Regions from separate parts of the Micromonospora echinospora genome, predicted to be linked through region 2. Evidence: predicted binding sites of a transcription regulator. Region 2 holds the regulator's gene; the other holds the start of a gene.

What was found. The regulator HrcA, encoded in region 2, represses chaperone genes, less so after heat shock. The targets are predictions, from matches to a motif close to GGTTNGCACNCTCNNNNNGAGNGTGCNAACC.
Positions count from the first base shown of each region.
Region 1: groES (co-chaperone GroES) is a predicted target of HrcA. The motif match lies at 4,116-4,146, and genes of this name have one in related genera.

Region 1 covers NZ_LT607413.1:3,138,218-3,147,048, reverse strand. The annotation lists gene GA0070618_RS14605 (DUF5319 domain-containing protein) at 1-138, shown strand, start outside; gene GA0070618_RS14600 (helix-turn-helix transcriptional regulator) at 170-985, opposite strand; gene GA0070618_RS14595 (WhiB family transcriptional regulator) at 1,242-1,625, shown strand; gene groL (chaperonin GroEL) at 1,949-3,598, opposite strand; gene groES (co-chaperone GroES) at 3,669-3,983, opposite strand; gene GA0070618_RS14580 (chitinase) at 4,420-5,931, shown strand; gene GA0070618_RS14575 (class I SAM-dependent methyltransferase) at 6,091-7,275, shown strand; gene ybaK (Cys-tRNA(Pro) deacylase) at 7,285-7,764, shown strand; gene GA0070618_RS14565 (sugar ABC transporter substrate-binding protein) at 8,020-8,831, shown strand, end outside.
Region 2 covers NZ_LT607413.1:3,793,771-3,802,601, forward strand. The annotation lists gene GA0070618_RS17275 (MOSC domain-containing protein) at 1-609, shown strand, start outside; gene GA0070618_RS17280 (phytanoyl-CoA dioxygenase family protein) at 738-1,640, opposite strand; gene GA0070618_RS17285 (hypothetical protein) at 1,819-2,682, opposite strand; gene GA0070618_RS17290 (enoyl-CoA hydratase family protein) at 2,806-3,597, opposite strand; gene hemW (radical SAM family heme chaperone HemW) at 3,618-4,841, shown strand; gene GA0070618_RS17300 (DUF4870 domain-containing protein) at 4,962-6,032, opposite strand; gene hrcA (heat-inducible transcriptional repressor HrcA) at 6,292-7,314, shown strand; gene dnaJ (molecular chaperone DnaJ) at 7,388-8,527, shown strand; gene GA0070618_RS17320 (16S rRNA (uracil(1498)-N(3))-methyltransferase) at 8,528-8,831, shown strand, end outside.

The DNA.
Region 1 (8,831 bases), 660 kb from region 2:
CCCCGGGTGCACGAGCCGGCCTACGACCCGGACCCCGACCACTACGTCACCTGGGACTACGCCCGGGGCTACGCCGACGGGGTGCACGACACCCTGACCGAGTCCGGCGACGACGACACCGACTCCTCCGGCGACTGACCCGCCCACCGGCCGGGCGTCCGGGATCGACTCAGGCGACCAGGCCGGCGCGGAAGCCGGCGGCGACGGCGTGCGCCCGGTCCCGGGCACCGAGCTTGCGGAAGAGCCGACGGGCGTGGGTCTTGACGGTGTCCTCCGAGACGAACAGCTCCCGGCCGATCTCGGCGTTGCTCTTTCCCTCGGCCATGCCGAGCAGCACCTGGAGCTCCCGTTCGGTCAGCCCGATCCCGCCCCGCCCGCGCCCGGCCGGTTCGGGTCGGCGAGGCTCCTGCGCCGTCCGGCCCGTCTCCGGCTCCGCAGCGTCGTCCGGCTCGTCGTCGCCGCGCTGGACCGGAACCATCGCTGGGCCGCCCGGCGCCTCCTGCCCCGGCCACTCGGGTGGCGTGGCGGCCGGGGCACGGCCGCCCGGACGTCCGGTCGCGCCGACGACGGCGGCGGTGTCCAGGGCCGGGTCGGTGATCCGGCGGCGGGACGACCGTCCCGGGGCGGTGAGCAGCAGGAGGGCCTTGGCGACCGCGCTGGTCAGATCCTGGTCGACGCCCTGGATCAGCCCACGCGCACCGGCGCTGATGGTCGCCGCCGCCGCGCCGGACTCCTCCGCGCCGAGCAGCAGCACCGCCGCCTGGGGGGCCCGGGCCAGGACGCGCCGGACGAAACCGGCGCTGTCCGGGCGGGTCAGCGCGGTGTCGGCGAGCACCACGTCGGGCGGTTGCTCGGCGAGGCGCAGCATCACCTCGGGATCAGAGACGGCGGTACGGACGACGGCGGACAGGCCCAGCCTGGCCGCTGCGGAAGACAGGTGCTGCGCCGCCAACGGGGTTCGGACGCAGACGAGAACCGTACGCACAGTGGGGTCTCCTCTCCGTCAGGAAGCAGACCACGGGCGACGCTGATCATGAGGGCGTTCCGGGCAATTCTCCGAACTTTTCCGACATATGGGGTCTTTGCCGCGAGTTGCCGGAGGTTTTCGATCACACACGTGTGAGCGGGCGAACGGCAGGGTATCGGAGGGTCCAGGCCGGACCCGGCGTGCTCGCGCGAACCGTCGCCCGGGACGGCCTGACGGACCATCGCGGCGGTGCCGCGCGGGAGGAGGGGTGCTGATGTCGAACGTACGTAGACTGCCCGGACCCATCGTCGACCTCTGGGACTGGCAGCGGCTCGGTGCCTGCCGGGGCCGCGACAGCGCCCAGTTCTTCCACCCGGACGGCGAACGCGGTTCCTCCCGACTGCGCCGGGAATCGGGGGCCAAGGCGGTCTGCCGGGCCTGCCCGGTGCGCGCCGAGTGCGCGGCGCACGCCCTCACCGTCCGCGAGCCGTACGGGGTGTGGGGCGGCTTCAGCGAGTCCGAGCGCCTCCGCCTGCTCGCCATCGGCTGGGAGGACCTGGCCGACCGGCGGCGCAGCCGGGTGGACGTCGCCCGCCTGGAGGCCCGCCTCGGCCGCCCGCACAAGTCGACGGTGCCCGCCCAGCGCAACGTCGCCTGAGGCACCGACCAGGACCACCGCTGCCGCGCCCCCGGCGGGGGCGCGGCAGCGTGCTGTCCGGCAGGCATGACCACCATGCCACGCGGGAGAGCCGAGGCATGGCACCGCCCGACGCACGGTCACCCGCAGTAAGGATGTGCCAATCACCAATCACGGACACGAAGCGTGACCACGGGTTCCTGGCCTCCATCCGGTCCGTCCCAGCCCACCGGCCCGAGTACGGCACAGGGCACGCCGTCACGGGAACGGCGTGCCCTGTGGTGCGACGTGCCGGCGGGCGCCCCGGGGGAGCGGCGCACCCGCCGTACCGTGTCGCGGACGGCTCAGAAGCCGGGGCCGTGCTGGTGGCTGTGGCCGTGGCCGTGGGAGTGCCCGTGGCCACCGGCGGCCGCCTCGGCCTTCTCCGGCTTCTCCACCACCAGGCTCTCGGTGGTGAGCAGCAGACCGGCGATGGACGCGGCGTTGGTGACCGCGTTGCGGGTCACCTTCACCGGGTCGATGATGCCGTTGCCGACCAGGTCGACGTACTGCCCGGCGGCGGCGTCGAGGCCGTGGCCCCACTCGCTGCCGGCGACTTTCTGCACGACGACGTAGCCGTCCTGGCCGGCGTTCTGGGCGATCCAGCGCAGCGGCTCGACCAGCGCCTTGCGCACGATCGAGACGCCGACCTTCTCGTCGCCGGTGAAACCGAGGTCGTCGTCGAGCGTCGGGAGGATCTGCGCGAGGGCGGCGCCACCGCCGGGCACCGTACCCTCCTCGACCGCGGCCTTGGTCGCCGCGATGGCGTCCTCGATGCGGTGCTTGCGCTCCTTCATCTCGACCTCGGTCGCCGCGCCCACCTTGATGACCGCCACGCCGCCGGAGAGCTTCGCCAGCCGCTCGGCCAGCTTCTCCCGGTCCCACTCGGAGTCCGAGGCCTCGATCTCCTTGCGGATCTGCGCGACCCGGTCGGCGACCTCGGTGTCCTGACCGCCACCGTCGACGATGGTGGTGTTCTCCTTGTCGACGACCACACGGCGGGCGGTGCCGAGCGCCTCCAGCCCGATCTGGTCGAGCTTGTAGCCCAGCTCCGGCGCGACCAGCTCGGCGCCGGTCTGGATCGCCATGTCCTGGAGCATCGCCTTGCGGCGGTCACCGAAGCCCGGGGCCTTGACCGCGCAGACCTTGATGGTCTTGCGCAGCGCGTTGACCACCAGCGTGGAGAGCGCCTGGCCCTCGACGTCCTCGGCGACGATCAGCAGCGGCCGGCTGTCCGCGAGGACCTTCTCCAGCAGCGGCAGCAGTTCCTCGATCGCCGAGATCTTCTGCGTGGTGATCAGGATGTACGGGTTCTCCAGGACCGCTTCCTGCGACTCCAGGTCGGTCACGAAGTTCGGCGAGATGAAGCCCTTGTCGAACTGGAGACCCTCGGTCACGTCCAGCTCGGTGTGCAGGGCGGAGCCCTCCTCGACGGTGATGACACCGTCCCGGCCGACCCTCTCCATCGCCTCGGCGATCAGCTCGCCGATGGTGGCGTCCTGCGCCGAGATCGTCGCCACGTGGGCGATCGAGGTCTTGTCGGCCACCTCGACGGCCCGGTCGAGCAGGGCCTCGGAGACCTTGGCCGCCGCCGCGTCGATGCCGCGCTTGAGGCCGGCCGGGTTGGTCCCGGCGGTCACGTTGCGCAGGCCCTCGCGGACCATGGCCTGGGCGAGCACGGTGGCGGTGGTGGTCCCGTCGCCGGCGACGTCGTTGGTCTTGGTCGCCACCTCCTTGACCAGCTGCGCGCCGAGGTTTTCGTACGGGTTGGTGAGCTCGATCTCCTTGGCGATGGTGACCCCATCGTTGGTGATCGTCGGCGCACCGAATTTCTTGTCCAGGACGACGTTGCGCCCGCGCGGGCCGAGAGTGACCTTGACCGCGTCCGCGAGGGCGTTGACACCGTGCTCGAGCAGGTGTCGGGCGTCATCCGAGAAGCTCAGGATCTTCGCCATGGATATCCCTTCGAAGCGTTGCTGCCCCGGCCCGGCGAGCCGGACCGGGGCAGCGACACTGATCGGTTGGTTACTTCTCGATGACCGCGAGGACGTCGCGGGCGGAGAGCACCAGGTACTCCTCGCCGGCGTACTTGACCTCGGTGCCGCCGTACTTCGAGTAGATGACGGTGTCGCCGACCTGCACGTCAACCGGGATCCGGTTGCCCTTGTCGTCGACGCGGCCCGGGCCGACAGCGAGGACGGTGCCCTCCTGCGGCTTCTCCTTGGCGGTGTCGGGGATCACGATGCCCGACGCCGTGGTGGTCTCAGCCTCGTTCGCCTGGACCAGGATCCGGTCCTCGAGCGGCTTGATCGCAACCTTGGTCGCGGTAGTCACGGGCATACCCTCCTGGGGTACTTGGTTTCGTAACCGGTCGGCGGGGCCGACCAGCGTCAATCTGCCACATGCCACCGGGCGGGGCCGTCGTCGCGGGTGCCGGTCCGCCTGGCGTTCAACCCCCGGGCGAGGCCCGGAAGCTGGCACCCTCGATGGGAGAGTGCTAATCGCAGATTAGGCCGCCGCTAGCACTCCGTCAAGGAGAGTGCCAACGACGGCGGGGCGCGTCGCGCCGTCCGGGCCGTCCGAGTTCACCGGCCGCCCGCCGGCCGGACCCCGTCCCGCCCCGGAGGGCCACCGCCCCGCGCCATGACCGCCACCGGGGCCCGAGCCGATCGCCGCCACACCTGGACAACTACAGTTAACAATCCTAATAATTAGGCATCCGTCGATCCGACGGCTCTCCTACCGGGAGGTCCGGATGCGTCGCCCTGTCCCGAGATTGTTGCTGGCCGCCGTCGCGGCCCTCGCCGCCATCACCGCCACCACCCTCGTCGTCGCCGCGCCGGCCCAGGCCGCCGGTCCGACCGCCACCCTCGTCCGCACCGCCGATTGGGGCACCGGATGGGAGGGGCGTTACACCATCACCAACGGTGGTCCGACCACCATCACCAGCTGGCAGGTCGCCTTCGCCCTGCCGTCGGGCACCACCCTCGGCTCCTACTGGGACGCCACCCTGACCAGTGCCGGCGGACGGCACACCTTCACCAACCGGTCGTGGAACGGCACCGTCGCGCCGGGCGCCTCGGTGTCGTTCGGCTTCCTGGTCACCGGCTCCGGCTCCCCCACCAACTGCACGGTCAACGGCGCACCCTGCACCGGCGGCCCGCCGACCACGCCGCCGCCGACCACGCCGCCTCCCACCACCCCGCCGCCGACCACGCCGCCTCCCACCACGCCGCCCCCGACGACGCCGCCGCCTGGTGGGCTGCCCCGGCACGCGCTGATCGGCTACCTGCACGCCAGCTTCGCCAACGGCTCGGGCTACCTGCGGATGGCCGACGTGCCGGCCGACTGGGACATCATCAACCTGGCCTTCGGTGAGCCGACCACCGTGACCTCAGGCGACATCCGCTTCCAGCTCTGCCCGGCGGCCGAGTGCCCCGGGGTGGAGACCGAGGCCGAGTTCATCGCCGCGATCCGCGCCAAGCAGGCACAGGGCAAGAAGGTGCTGCTCTCCATCGGCGGACAGAACGGCCAGGTCCAGCTCACCACCACCGCCGCCCGGGACACCTTCGTCCGGTCGGTGTCGGCCATCATCGACCGGTACGGCCTGAACGGGCTCGACATCGACTTCGAGGGGCACTCGCTCTACCTGAACGCCGGGGACACCGACTTCCGCAACCCGACCACGCCGGTGATCGTCAACCTGATCTCCGCGATCCGCACGATCAAGCAGCGGTACGGGGCCAACTTCGTGCTCACCATGGCGCCGGAGACGTTCTTCGTCCAACTCGGCTACCAGTACTACGGGCAGGGACCGTGGGGTGGGCAGGACCCGCGCTCCGGGTCGTACCTGCCGGTGATCCACGCGCTGCGGAACGACCTCACCGTGCTGCACGTCCAGAACTACAACTCGGGACCGATCATGGGGCTGGACAACCAGTACCACACGATGGGCAGCGCCGACTTCCACATCGCGATGACGGACATGCTGCTGGCCGGCTTCCCGGTCGCCGGCAACCCGGACCGGTTCTTCCCGGCGCTGCGCGAGGACCAGGTGGCCTTCGGGGCGCCCTCCTCCCCCAGCGCCGGCAACGGCTACCTCGCCCCCGCCGGGGTGCAGGCCGCGGTGAACTGCCTGGTGAAGGGGCAGAGCTGCGGGTCGTACGCCCCGCGCAGCGGAACCAACCCGGCCTTCCGGGGGCTGATGACCTGGTCGATCAACTGGGACCGGTTCTACGCCTGGGAGTTCCGCCTGCACCACGGCCCGTTCCTGCGCGCGCTGCCCTGACCGGGCCGGGTCGGGTGCCTGCAGGGGTCCCCTGTTCGACAAAAAGCGGTAACAAGGGGCCCCTGCTACCTCCCGGACCCGGCCCCGTCACACGTCCAGGACCGGCGGGCTCCCGAGGTGGTCGACGGGCGGCGGTGCCGGCGGTCCAGAATGGGCCGGGTGGATCTCGACCAGTTCGCCGTCCTGCGTACCCCCGAGGGGTCGGCCGCGCTCGACGCGGCGGCGCGGGTGGCCGGCGGCGACCCGCTGACCTCGGCGGCGGCGCTCCGCTCGGCCGGCGTGCCGGCCGACCTGGCCGCCGCCGCGCTCACCCAGGCCGAGCTGCGGCGACGGGCGACCGGCAAGTTCGGCCCGGAGGCGGCCGGCATGTTCCTCACCCGCGCCGGGCTGGAGCAGGCGACCCGGCGGGTGGTGGCCGACCGGCGCGCCGCGCGGTTGCGGGACGCCGGGGTACGCGCCCTCGCCGACCTCGGCTGCGGTCTCGGCGCGGACGCGCTCGCCGCCGCCCGGGCCGGCATCCGGGTGTACGGGGTGGAGGCCGATCCGCTCACCGCCGCGATGGCCGCCGCGAACGCCGGGGCGGCCGGGCTGGCCGACGCGTTCACCGTCGAGTGCGGCGACGCGACCGCGTTCGACGTGTCCCGGGTGGACGGGGTCTTCTGCGACCCGGCCCGCCGCAGCACCGGCACCGGCCGGCGGATCTTCGACCCGAAGGCGTACTCACCTCCGTGGGACTTCGTGACCGACCTCGCCGCGCGGGTGCCGCACACGGTGGTGAAGGTGGCCCCCGGGCTGGACCACGCGCTGATCCCGGCCGGCGCGGAGGCCGAGTGGGTCAGCGTCGACGGCGACCTGGTGGAGGCGGCGCTCTGGTGCGGCCGGCTGGCCGAGCTGCCCCGCCGGGCCACCGTGCTGCGGGCCGGAGCCGTGCACCAGCTCACCGGCTCGGGCACGGAGGAGGCGGCGGTCGGCCCGGTCCGGCGCTACCTGTACGACCCGGACCCGGCGGTGGTCCGCGCGCACCTGGTCGCCGAGCTCGCCACCGCGCTGGGCGCGACGATCGCCGACCCGAGCATCGCCTACCTGTACGCGGACACCCCCGACGTGACCCCCTTCGCCCGCTGCCTGGAGGTCACCGACGTGCTGCCGTTCTCGCTGAAGCGGCTGCGTGCCCTGCTGCGCGACCGGCGGGTGGGGCGGGTGGAGATCCTCAAGCGCGGCTCGGCGCTGGAGCCCGAGCGGCTCCGGCGCGACCTGCGGCTCGCCGGCGACCAGGCGGCGAGTGTGGTGCTCACCCGGGTCGCCGGGGCGCCGACCGCGCTGGTCTGCCGGCCGACCGGTTAGATTGAGCCCGTGGCGGGACGGGGAACACCGGCGACGGCGCTGCTGGTCAAGCGCGGGGTCGGGCACAGCGTCCACCCGTACGACGTCGCGCCGGACACCCCGAACTACGGCGCCGAGGTCGCCGCGGCGCTCGGCGTACCGGCCGACCGGGTGTTCAAGACCCTGGTGACCGAGGTGGACGGCGCTCTGACCGTGGCGGTCGTCCCGGTCACCGGTGAGCTGGACCTCAAGGCGCTCGCGGGGGCGGCCGGCGGGAAGCGGGCCGTCCTCGCCGACCGGGTCCTCGCCGAACGCGCCACGGGTTACGTGCGTGGCGGCATCAGCCCACTGGGTCAGCGCCGACGGCTGCCGACGGTGCTGGACGTCTCGGCCCTGGACTTCCCGAGCGTCTACGTCTCGGCCGGGCGGCGCGGGCTCCAGGTTCAGCTCGCCCCGGCGGACCTGGTCGCGCTGACCGGGGCGACCACCGCGCCGATCGCCACCCGCTGAACGGCCGGCTGCCACCGACGGCGGCCCCCTTCTCTTCTCCCGCGCCGCCCGACGCGCAGGCGAGGCGTTGATCATCTTCGTTCGACCCGGTGCCCGTGACAGCCGTCCGACCTGCGCGTTTCGTCGGCGTTGCTGAATTGTTACCGCCGCCAACAAATCCATGACCTCGACAGTCTTGCGCTCGCAGTGTGACGGGGAATACGTTGCCGGACACAACAAAACAACCACACCCCCACCCCGAAAGGAACCCCGCACATGCGCAGAGGGATCCTCACCATCGCGACCGTGGGCCTGCTCGTCACCGGCGGCGTGGCCGCCTGCGGCGACGACTCGGGCAGCGACAGCGACGCCGGTTCCGACAAGAAGCCCAAGATCGGCGTGATCCTGCCGGACAGCAAGTCCTCCGGCCGGTGGGAGAACGCGGACCGCAAGTTCCTCGAGGCGGCCTTCAAGGCGGCGGGCGTCGACTACGACATCCAGAACGCCCAGGACGACAAGTCCAACTTCCAGACCATCGCCGACCAGATGATCACCAGCGGGGTGACCGCCCTGATGATCGTCAACCTGGACTCCGGCACCGGCAAGGCCGTGCTGGACAAGGCGAAGTCGCAGGGTGTGGCGACCATCGACTACGACCGGCTCACCCTGGGTGGCAGCGCCGAGTACTACGTCAGCTTCGACAACGAGGTGGTCGGCAAGCTCCAGGGCGAGGGCCTGACGAAGTGCCTCACCGACAAGGGCGTGCAGAAGCCGGTGGTGGCGTACCTGAACGGCTCCCCCACCGACAACAACGCCACCCTGTTCAAGAACGGCTACGACTCGGTGCTCAAGCCGAAGTTCGACTCCGGCGAGTACGTCAAGGGCCCGGAGCAGTCCGTCCCGGCCTGGGACAACGCCCAGGGTGCCACGCTGTTCGAGCAGATGCTGACCCAGACCGGCGGCAAGATCGACGGTGTGCTCGCGGCGAACGACGGCCTCGGCAACGCGGCCATCTCGGTGCTCAAGAAGAACAAGCTCAACGGCAAGGTCCCGGTGACCGGGCAGGACGCCGACCTCCAGGGGTTGCA
Region 2 (8,831 bases):
GAGGCGGAGTGGGCCGGTGACGCCAGCGGCCGCAGTGGCATCGACAAGCGGCCGGCGGCCGGGCGGGTGCCGATCCGGTTCGACGGGGTGGTCGGCGACTTCATCGCCGAGCGGGCCCACCACGGCGGCCCCGACCAGGCGGTCTACGCGTACGCCACGGAGGACGCCGAATGGTGGGCGGCGGAGCTGGATCGGGCGGTGCCGCCGGGGCGCTTCGGGGAGAACCTCACCACCCACGGGGTGGACGTGACCGGGGCGGTGATCGGGGAGCAGTGGGCGATCGGGTCCGCGCTGCTCCAGGTCACCAAGCCGCGTACGCCCTGCCGGACGTTCGCCGGGGTCTGGGGCGTACCCGATCTGATCAAGCGGTTCGCCGCGCGGGCGGCTCCCGGGGCGTACCTCCGGGTGCTCCGGGAGGGCGAGGTGGGCGCCGACGACCGGGTCGAGGTGCGGGACCGCCCGGCACACGGCGTCACCATCGGTGAGGTGTTTCGGGCCCTGCACGGGGAGCCGGAGCTGTTGCCCCGGCTGCTCGACGCGCCGGGTCTGCCCGAGCCGATCCGGGAGAAGGTCCGCCGTCGGCTGGGCGTGGCCTCCGGTCCGAGGTGACTGCAGGGGTCCCCTGCTACCCGAAAAGCGGTAACAGGGGTCCCCTGCAATCACCCGGGAGGCGGCGCGGCAGTCACCCGGAGGTGGTGCGGCGCTGTGGTCACCCGGAGGTGGTGCGGCGGCTGCGGTCAGCGGAGCCAGGGGATGTTGCGGTCCAGCAGACCGCGCTCCTTCAGCTCCTTGCGCAGCGGGATCTCGTCGTCGATGTACCCGTTCCAGTTGATGCCCCAGTAGTTCGCGGTGTGGGTACCCTCACCGCAGAGCTGGCGCTGCACCGGCGTGCGGTTGGCCCACCACTCGCCGTCCTTGTCGATGTGCAGCTCGTCCAGCGGGCGGATCCACCGGTAGGTGTAGCCGACGAAGAGCATCTTGCGGGTGATGGTCGACAGGTTCGTCGACCGGGAGTGCCACTGGCGGCGGTCGAAGATGAAGGCGTCGCCCGGGTTCGCGGTGATCTCCACCGTGCCCTCCGGGTCCGGGTTGTGCACGGTCAGGTCGTCCGGCCGGGGCAGCGAGTTCCACAGGTGGCTGCCCGGGATGACCTTGGTCGCGCCCCGCCCCTTCTCCGACAGGTCGGAGAGCACGTAGGCGACCTTCAGCGAGAACATCGGCCGGGGCAGGTTCGGGTCCATCGTCTCCGGGTCGGAGTTCTGGCGGTACCCGTCCTGGTGCCAACCCCAGTACGGCTTCTCCGGCTCGGCCGCCGGCGGGGTCACGTCCAGGTGGTTGTGGTGCGTGTAGATGTTCCACCCGGCCAGCCCCCACATGTACGGGAAGGCGATCGGGTGGGTGAGCAGTTCGCCGAAGAGCTCGTCCCGCTCCAGGAAGCCCAGCAGGTGCAGGGTCCCGTCCTTGGTGGTCTTGCCCTTGGCCTTCTCCTCCTCGTAGACGCGGTCGACCGCGGCCTCCAGGGCGGCCCGGTGATCCTCCGTCAGTACGTTCCGGAGCAGAAGGAAACCCTGCTCGTGGAACTCTTTGCGATCAACATCGCTGATCGGCTCGTAACCGGTCCGGCCACCGTAGTCGAACACCGCTGTCACCCCTCCCCGAAAGGAATCCGCCATTTCTGGCACAGATCGCCGATGGTAACGCGCCGTCGCCAAGGTCGGCGTCCGACACCCGACCACCGGGAACTGGCCTGATGGTGGACGTCCCGGCGGCTGGGCGGTGCGGACGGACCCCGCAGGTGGTCACGGAGAGAGACGGAGGTCACGCCTCGCCGAAGACCTCGGCGACCACCTGGGCGTCCTGCCGTTCCCGGTCGGAGACCCGGGACCAGGTGCCCCGGTCGGCCGTCCACTCCAGGTCGGCGAAGAGGACGCGCCGGACGCCGTGGTCGTGGGCGTGCGACACCAGCCAGTGCGCGTACCGCCAGCCGTCGCGCGGATCGGCGGCGGGGACGGTCAGCCCGGTCAGTTCGGCGGGGTTGACCGCCTCCGGCAGTCCCCAGTCCAGGGTGAGGTTCTGGGTGAGCGCGGCCGCCGCGGCGGCGCCACGCATCACCGGCGTACGGCCGACGGTGCAGGCGACCGCGGCGGTGGCGTCGCCGAGCAGCGCCCGGGTGAGCACCTCCGACTCGTCGGCCCACTTCTCGTACGCCTCGGGGAACGCCGACCGCTGGACGGCCTGGGCGGCGTCGGTGACCCGCATCTCCTGCCAGCCGCGGACCTTCTTGAGCCCCGCGTAGAACTTGTTGGCGGCGTAGCGCGGGTCGCGGATCTGCTCCGGCGTGCCCCAGCCCTGACTGGGCCGCTGCTGGAACAGCCCGATCGAGTCCCGGTCGCCGCCGGCCAGGTTCTCCAGACCGGACTCCTGGAACGCGGTGGCGAGCGCGACGACGACCGCCCGCTCGGGCATCTTCCGCTGGATGCCGATCGCCGCGATGGTCGCCGCGTTCGCCATCTGCTCGGCGTTGAGCCGGACGTGTCCGTCGGCCCGGACCGTGCAACTGCGTCCTGCTATCGGCAACCGTATGTCGTCGCCGACGTTCCGGATGACGAGATAGATCCCGATGCTGGCGATGATGAGGAGGACAAGGCCGGTCGCCACAATTGCCCGAGTTCGCACCCACACCCCCTGAACGACAGTCAGCCAAGCCTACGTCCCGCATGCCACGGGTCCGCTCTCTCGACCGGTTCGGCCGACGGAGTCCGGGCTCATCACCGATGTCCCACCGGCCGGACGTCCGTCGACCGCCTACCCGGCGTCGAGGGCAGCCACCCACCGGGTCGGTCGCTTTTCCCGAAAGGCCAGCACCCCCTCCCGGCCCTCCTCGGAGAGGAAGTAGCCGGTGGAGACGGCGGACAGGTGGTCCAGCTCACGGCGCAGGTCCGTCTCGGCCGTACGGCGTAGCAGCTCCTTCGCGCCGGCCAACGCCCCCGGCGCCCCCTTGACCAGCGCCGCGCACCAGCGGGCCACCGCCTCGTCCAGCTCGGCGGCGGGCACCGCCGTGGTGACCAGACCGATCTCGGCGGCCCGCCGGCCGTCGAAGGTCTCCCCGGTGAGGTACAGCTCGGCCGCCGCGCGGGAGGTCAGCCGGGGCAGGACGGTCGCCGAGATCACCGCCGGGATCACCCCGAGTCGCACCTCGGTGAAGGCGAAGGTCGCCTCCTCGACGCAGACCGCCAGGTCGGCGGCGGCTATCAGGCCGAGCCCGCCGGCGCGGGCCGGTCCGGCGACTCGCGCCACCACCGGCTTCGGGCACTCCCGGACCGCCACCAGCACGTCGCCGAGCTTCCCGGCGGGCACGCTCCCGCTCGTGTACGCCGCGGCGGTCTCCTTCAGGTCCGCGCCGGAGCAGAACACCGGACCGGTGTGGTCGAGCACCACCACCCGCACCGAGGGGTCGGCGACCGCCGTGGCCAGGCCGTCGAGCAGCTCGGTCATCAGGGGCGTGGAGAGCGCGTTGCGGTTGTGCGGGCTGTCGAGGGTGAGCGTGGTCACCCCACGGGCCGTCGACACCCGCACCAGCGCGTCGGGAGAGGTCATGGAAGGGCACACTAGTGGCCATGCCCGGCGTGCTTCCAGAAGGCGAATCCGTACCGACCGACGGGTCGCTCCCATCGACCGCTCTGCGCGCGGTCGGCGCGCGCGGCTTCGGGGTCTACCTCCACGTGCCCTTCTGCGCCAGCCGCTGCGGCTACTGCGACTTCAACACCTACACCGCCAGCGAGCTCGGTGGCGGCGCGAGCCGGGACAGCTACGCCGACACCGTCCTGGCCGAGTTGGGGCTCGCCGCACGGGTGCTCGGGGACACTCCGCCGCCCCGGGTGGACACGGTCTTCGTCGGGGGTGGCACGCCCACCCTGCTCCCCGCCGACGACCTGGCCCGCGTCCTGGACGGCATCGACCGCACCTGGGGGCTGGCCGCCGACGCCGAGGTCACCACCGAGGCCAATCCGGAGTCGGTGACGCCGGAGTCGCTGAAGACGCTGCGGGCGGCCGGGTACACCCGCATCTCGCTGGGCATGCAGTCGGCCGCGCCGGGCGTGCTCGCGGTGCTCGACCGGAAGCACTCCGCCGGGCGGGCCACCGCCGCCGCGGCCGAGGCCCGCGACGCCGGGTTCGACCACGTCAACCTCGACCTGATCTACGGTACGCCGGGGGAGCGGGCCGAGGACTTCGCCGCCTCGCTCGACCAGGTGGTCGCCGCCGGGGTGGACCACGTCAGCGCGTACGCCCTGATCGTGGAGGAGGGCACCCGGCTCGCCGCCCGGATGCGCCGGGGCGAGCTGGCGTACCCCTCGGACGACGTCGCGGCGGACCGTTACCTGGCCGCGGAGGCCGCCCTCGACGCGGCCGGTTTCTCCTGGTACGAGGTCTCCAACTGGGCCCGGACGCCGGAGGCCCGGTGCCGCCACAACCTGCTCTACTGGACCGGCGGGGACTGGTGGGGCCTCGGCCCGGGGGCGCACAGCCACGTCGGCGGGGTGCGCTGGTGGAACGTGAAGCACCCCAGCGCGTACGCGGCGAAGCTGGCCGCCGGGGAGTCACCCGGCCAGGCGCGGGAGGTCCTCACCGCCGACGAGGCGCACATGGAGGACGTGATGCTCCGGCTGCGGCTCGCCTCCGGGCTGCCGCTGGCGGTGCTCGACGCCGCCGGCCGGGCCGGTGCCGAGCGGGCCCGTGCCGCCGGGCTGCTCGCCGAGGCCGACTACGCCGCCGGCCGGGCGGTGCTCACCCTGCGTGGCCGGCTGCTCGCCGACGCCGTGGTCCGCGACCTGCTGCCCTGAGCGCCCCCTCGACACCGTGTCACGCCACCCGCCGCCCTGGCCGGTTCCCGGGCGCCGTGTCGCGCCTGCTGGCGCGAGGACGGCCGGCCCCGGGAACACCACCGGGACCGGCCGGACGGCTCACTTCACGAAGCTCCGGGTCATCGGGTACTGGTAGAGCAGGTCCTGGTTGGCCTTGAGGGCGGCCGCGATGCCGAGCACGATCGGCACGATCGCGAGCACGATCGGCACGAAGGAGAGCAGGCCGCAGGTGATCGCGGCGAGCAGCCAGCCCACCAGGATCGCGACCGCCCAGGTGATCTGGAAGTTGAGCGCGGCGACGGCGTGCGCGCGTACCGCCGGGGACTGCTGGCCCCGCACCAGCAGCACGATCAGCGGCCCGACCCAGCCGAACAGGGTCGCACCGATCACGATGCCGATCGGGCCGCCGGCGTGGGCCAGGATCGCCCAGGTCCGGTCGTCGCCACCGATCGGGCCGGGTGACGGCTGCGGCCCGCCCCCGCCCGGTGGCGGATACCCGCCCGGCCCCCCGGAGGTGGGTGCCCCCGTGGCCCCGGGCGGCGGGAAGCCCGGTGGCGGGTAACCGCCCTGCTCACCGGGGGGCGGGTAACCGCCCGGTTCGCCTGGCGGGGGGTAACCGCCCTGGTCACCCGGTGGCGGGTAGCTGGCCTGGGGGTCCGGCGTCGGGTAGCCGGCCGCGGCGAAGTGTCCGCCCGAGGTCGGGTGGTCGGCCGACGGGGCGTCACCGGGCGGGCCGTAACCCGCCGTCGGCGGCTCCGGGGCGACGGCGGCGTGGCGCTCCGTCGGCAAGTCGTCGCCGAGCGACCCGTAGCGCTGCGTCGACGGCTCGTACGACGGCGTCGTCCAGTTCTCGGTGGGCGGCTCGGGAGACGATGTGGTCCAGTTCTCCGTGGGCGGCTCGTACGACGGCGTCGTCCAGTTCTCCGTCGGCGGCTCGGGGGACGACGCGGGAAGGTGCTCGGTGGGTGGCTCATGGGGCGGCGTGGACCAACCGCCGGGCGGGGTGGATCCACCCGGTGGGGGATACCCGGGTGCACCGGCCGCGTCGGACAGTGGGGCGGTGGGCTCGTCGGGTGTCGACGGGGACCCGGACGGGGCGAGCGGCATGGTCGGCTCCGGCGGGTACCGGCCGGCGTCGCCCGCGCCGGGCGGGCGCGGCGGTTCAGTCATACCGGTCACGGTAGGGGCACCGGGCAAGGCGCGACCAGCGGGCGTGTCCTGATCACCCGGGCGGACGGCCCGTACCGGGCAGGGTACGAGGGGTCGACACCGATCATCGCGTCCCGGGGGTGCCCCGACGTAGACTGGCACTCGTTAAAGTCGAGTGCCAGGAGCGTGCCGTCGCCGTCGGCGACCGCCGCCGGTCGTCGCCGGGGGTGGGCACGCACCGCGACGGGCCGGGCGCTGACCGGCGTAGGAGGTGGGGAGAGTGGGTCTCGACGACCGCAAGCTCGCCGTGCTGCGCGCGATCGTCGAGGACTACGTCGCGACCCAGGAGCCGGTCGGCAGCAAGGCGCTGGTCGAGCGGCACCAGCTCGGCGTCTCCCCGGCCACGGTCCGCAACGACATGGCGGTGCTGGAGGAGGAGGGCTACATCCGGCAGCCGCACACCAGCGCCGGCCGGGTGCCCACCGACCGTGGCTACCGCCTCTTCGTCGACCGGCTCAGCCGGGTCAAGCCGCTCAGCCCGGCCGAGCGTCGGGCGATCGAGCGGTTCCTGGTCGGCGCGGTCGACCTCGACGACGTCGTCCACCGCACCGTCCGGCTCCTCGCCCAGCTCACCCGCCAGGTGGCCGTGGTGCAGTACCCGAGCCTGGCGCGTTCCTCGGTGCGACACCTGGAGCTGGTGCCGATCTCCACCACCCGGCTGATGCTGGTGATGATCGCCGACACCGGTCGGGTCGAGCAGCGGCTGGTGGAGTTGCCCGCGCCGGTTCCCGCCGACGACGTCACCGACCTGCGTCGCCTGGTCAACGAGAAGCTCTGCGGCACCCGGCTGTCGGACACCCCGCCGCTGGTGCAGGCGTTGGTGGAGGAGGTCAGCGCCGGGCTGCGTCCGGCGATGACCACGCTCTCCACCGTTCTGCTGGAGACCCTGGTCGAACGGCACGAGGAGCGGATCGCGCTGGCCGGCACGGCCAACCTGACCCGGGGCGGCCTGCTCGACTTCCAGGGCTCGCTGCGTCCGATCCTCGAGGCGCTCGAGGAGGAGGTCGTGCTGCTCAAGCTGATCGGCGAGGTCGAGCCGAGCACGACCCGGATCCGGATCGGCGACGAGAACGAGATCGACAACCTGCGGGGTACGTCGGTGGTCAGCACGGGCTACGGTCCGGGTGCCACCATCGTGGGTGGGTTGGGCGTGCTCGGCCCGACGCGGATGGACTACCCCGGCACCATCGCCACGGTACGCGCCGTGGCACGCTACGTGGGCGAGCTGCTGGCCCAGAACTGACCAGTCAGGGCCGACGGCCGACTCGGGCCGACGACCGGCGTAACGCGAGACGAACATGAGGACACGGAACGCAGTGGCCAGGGACTACTACGGCATCCTCGGTGTCAGCCGGGAAGCCTCCGACGACGAGATCAAGCGCGCCTACCGCAAGCTGGCGCGGCAGTTCCACCCGGACGTCAATCCGGACCCGGAGGCCCAGGAGAAGTTCAAGGACATCAACGCCGCGTACGAGGTCCTCTCGGACGACCGGAAGCGGCAGATCGTCGACCTGGGCGGCGACCCGCTCGCTCCCGGCGGCGGCGCGGCCGGTCCGGGCGGGCCGGGCGGCGCGGGACCGTTCGTCGGCTTCCAGGACATCATGGACGCCTTCTTCGGCGGGGCCACCGGCTCGCGCGGGCCGCGCCCGCGCACCCGTCCCGGGGCGGACGCGATCCTGCGGCTGGAGCTGGACCTCAACGAGACGGCGTTCGGTGTCGAGGCGCCGATCACCGTCGACACCGCCGTGCTCTGCACCACCTGCTCCGGCGCGGGCACGGCCGCCGGCACCCACCTGGCCACGTGTGAGGCGTGCGGTGGCCGGGGCGAGGTGCAGTCGGTGCAGCGCACCTTCCTCGGCCAGGTCGTCTCGGCCCGGCCCTGCACGGTCTGCCAGGGGCACGGCACCACCATCCCGCACCCCTGCCCGACCTGCGCCGGGGAGGGCCGGGTCCGTACCCGCCGCTCGTTGACCGTCAAGATCCCCGCCGGGGTGGAGGACGGCATGCGGATCCGCCTCGCCCAGCAGGGTGAGGTCGGCCCGGGTGGCGGCACCGCCGGCGACCTCTACGTCGAGATCCACGAACGGCCGCACGACGTCTACTCCCGTAAGGGCGACGACCTGCACTGCCGGGTGACCGTGCCGATGACCGCGGCGGCGCTCGGCACCCGACTGACCATCAAGACCCTGGACAGCGAGGAGACCGTCGACGTCAAGGCGGGCACCCAGCCGGGCAGCACGATGCGGCTGCGCGCCCGGGGCGTACCGCACCTGCGCGGGACCGGCCGGGGTGACCTCTACGTCCACCTCGACGTGCGGACCCCGACCAAGCTCGACGCCGACCAGGAGCGGATGCTGCGCGAGTTCGCCAAGACCCGGGGCGAGGAGGTCGCCGAGCTGAGCAAGCAGGGCGGCTTCTTCTCCCGGATGCGGGACGCGTTCAACGGGCACGGCTGAGTGTCTGCCCCGCTGTTCCTGGTCGAGTCGCTGCCCGTCGCCGACACGCTGACCCTGGACGGCCCGGAGGGCCACCACGCGGCCACCGTGCAGCGGCTCCGGGTCGGCGAGGAACTGCTGCTGGCCGACGGTCGCGGCGGCACGGCCGCCGCCGTGGTCACCGCCGTCGGCCGGGGCGCCCTCGACCTGACCGTCACCTCGCGGGGGTACGTCGACGCGGCAGTGCCCCGGATCGTGGTGGTGCAGGGCATCGCCAAGGGTGACCGGGGCGAACTGGCCGTCCAGGCGATGACCGAGGTCGGCG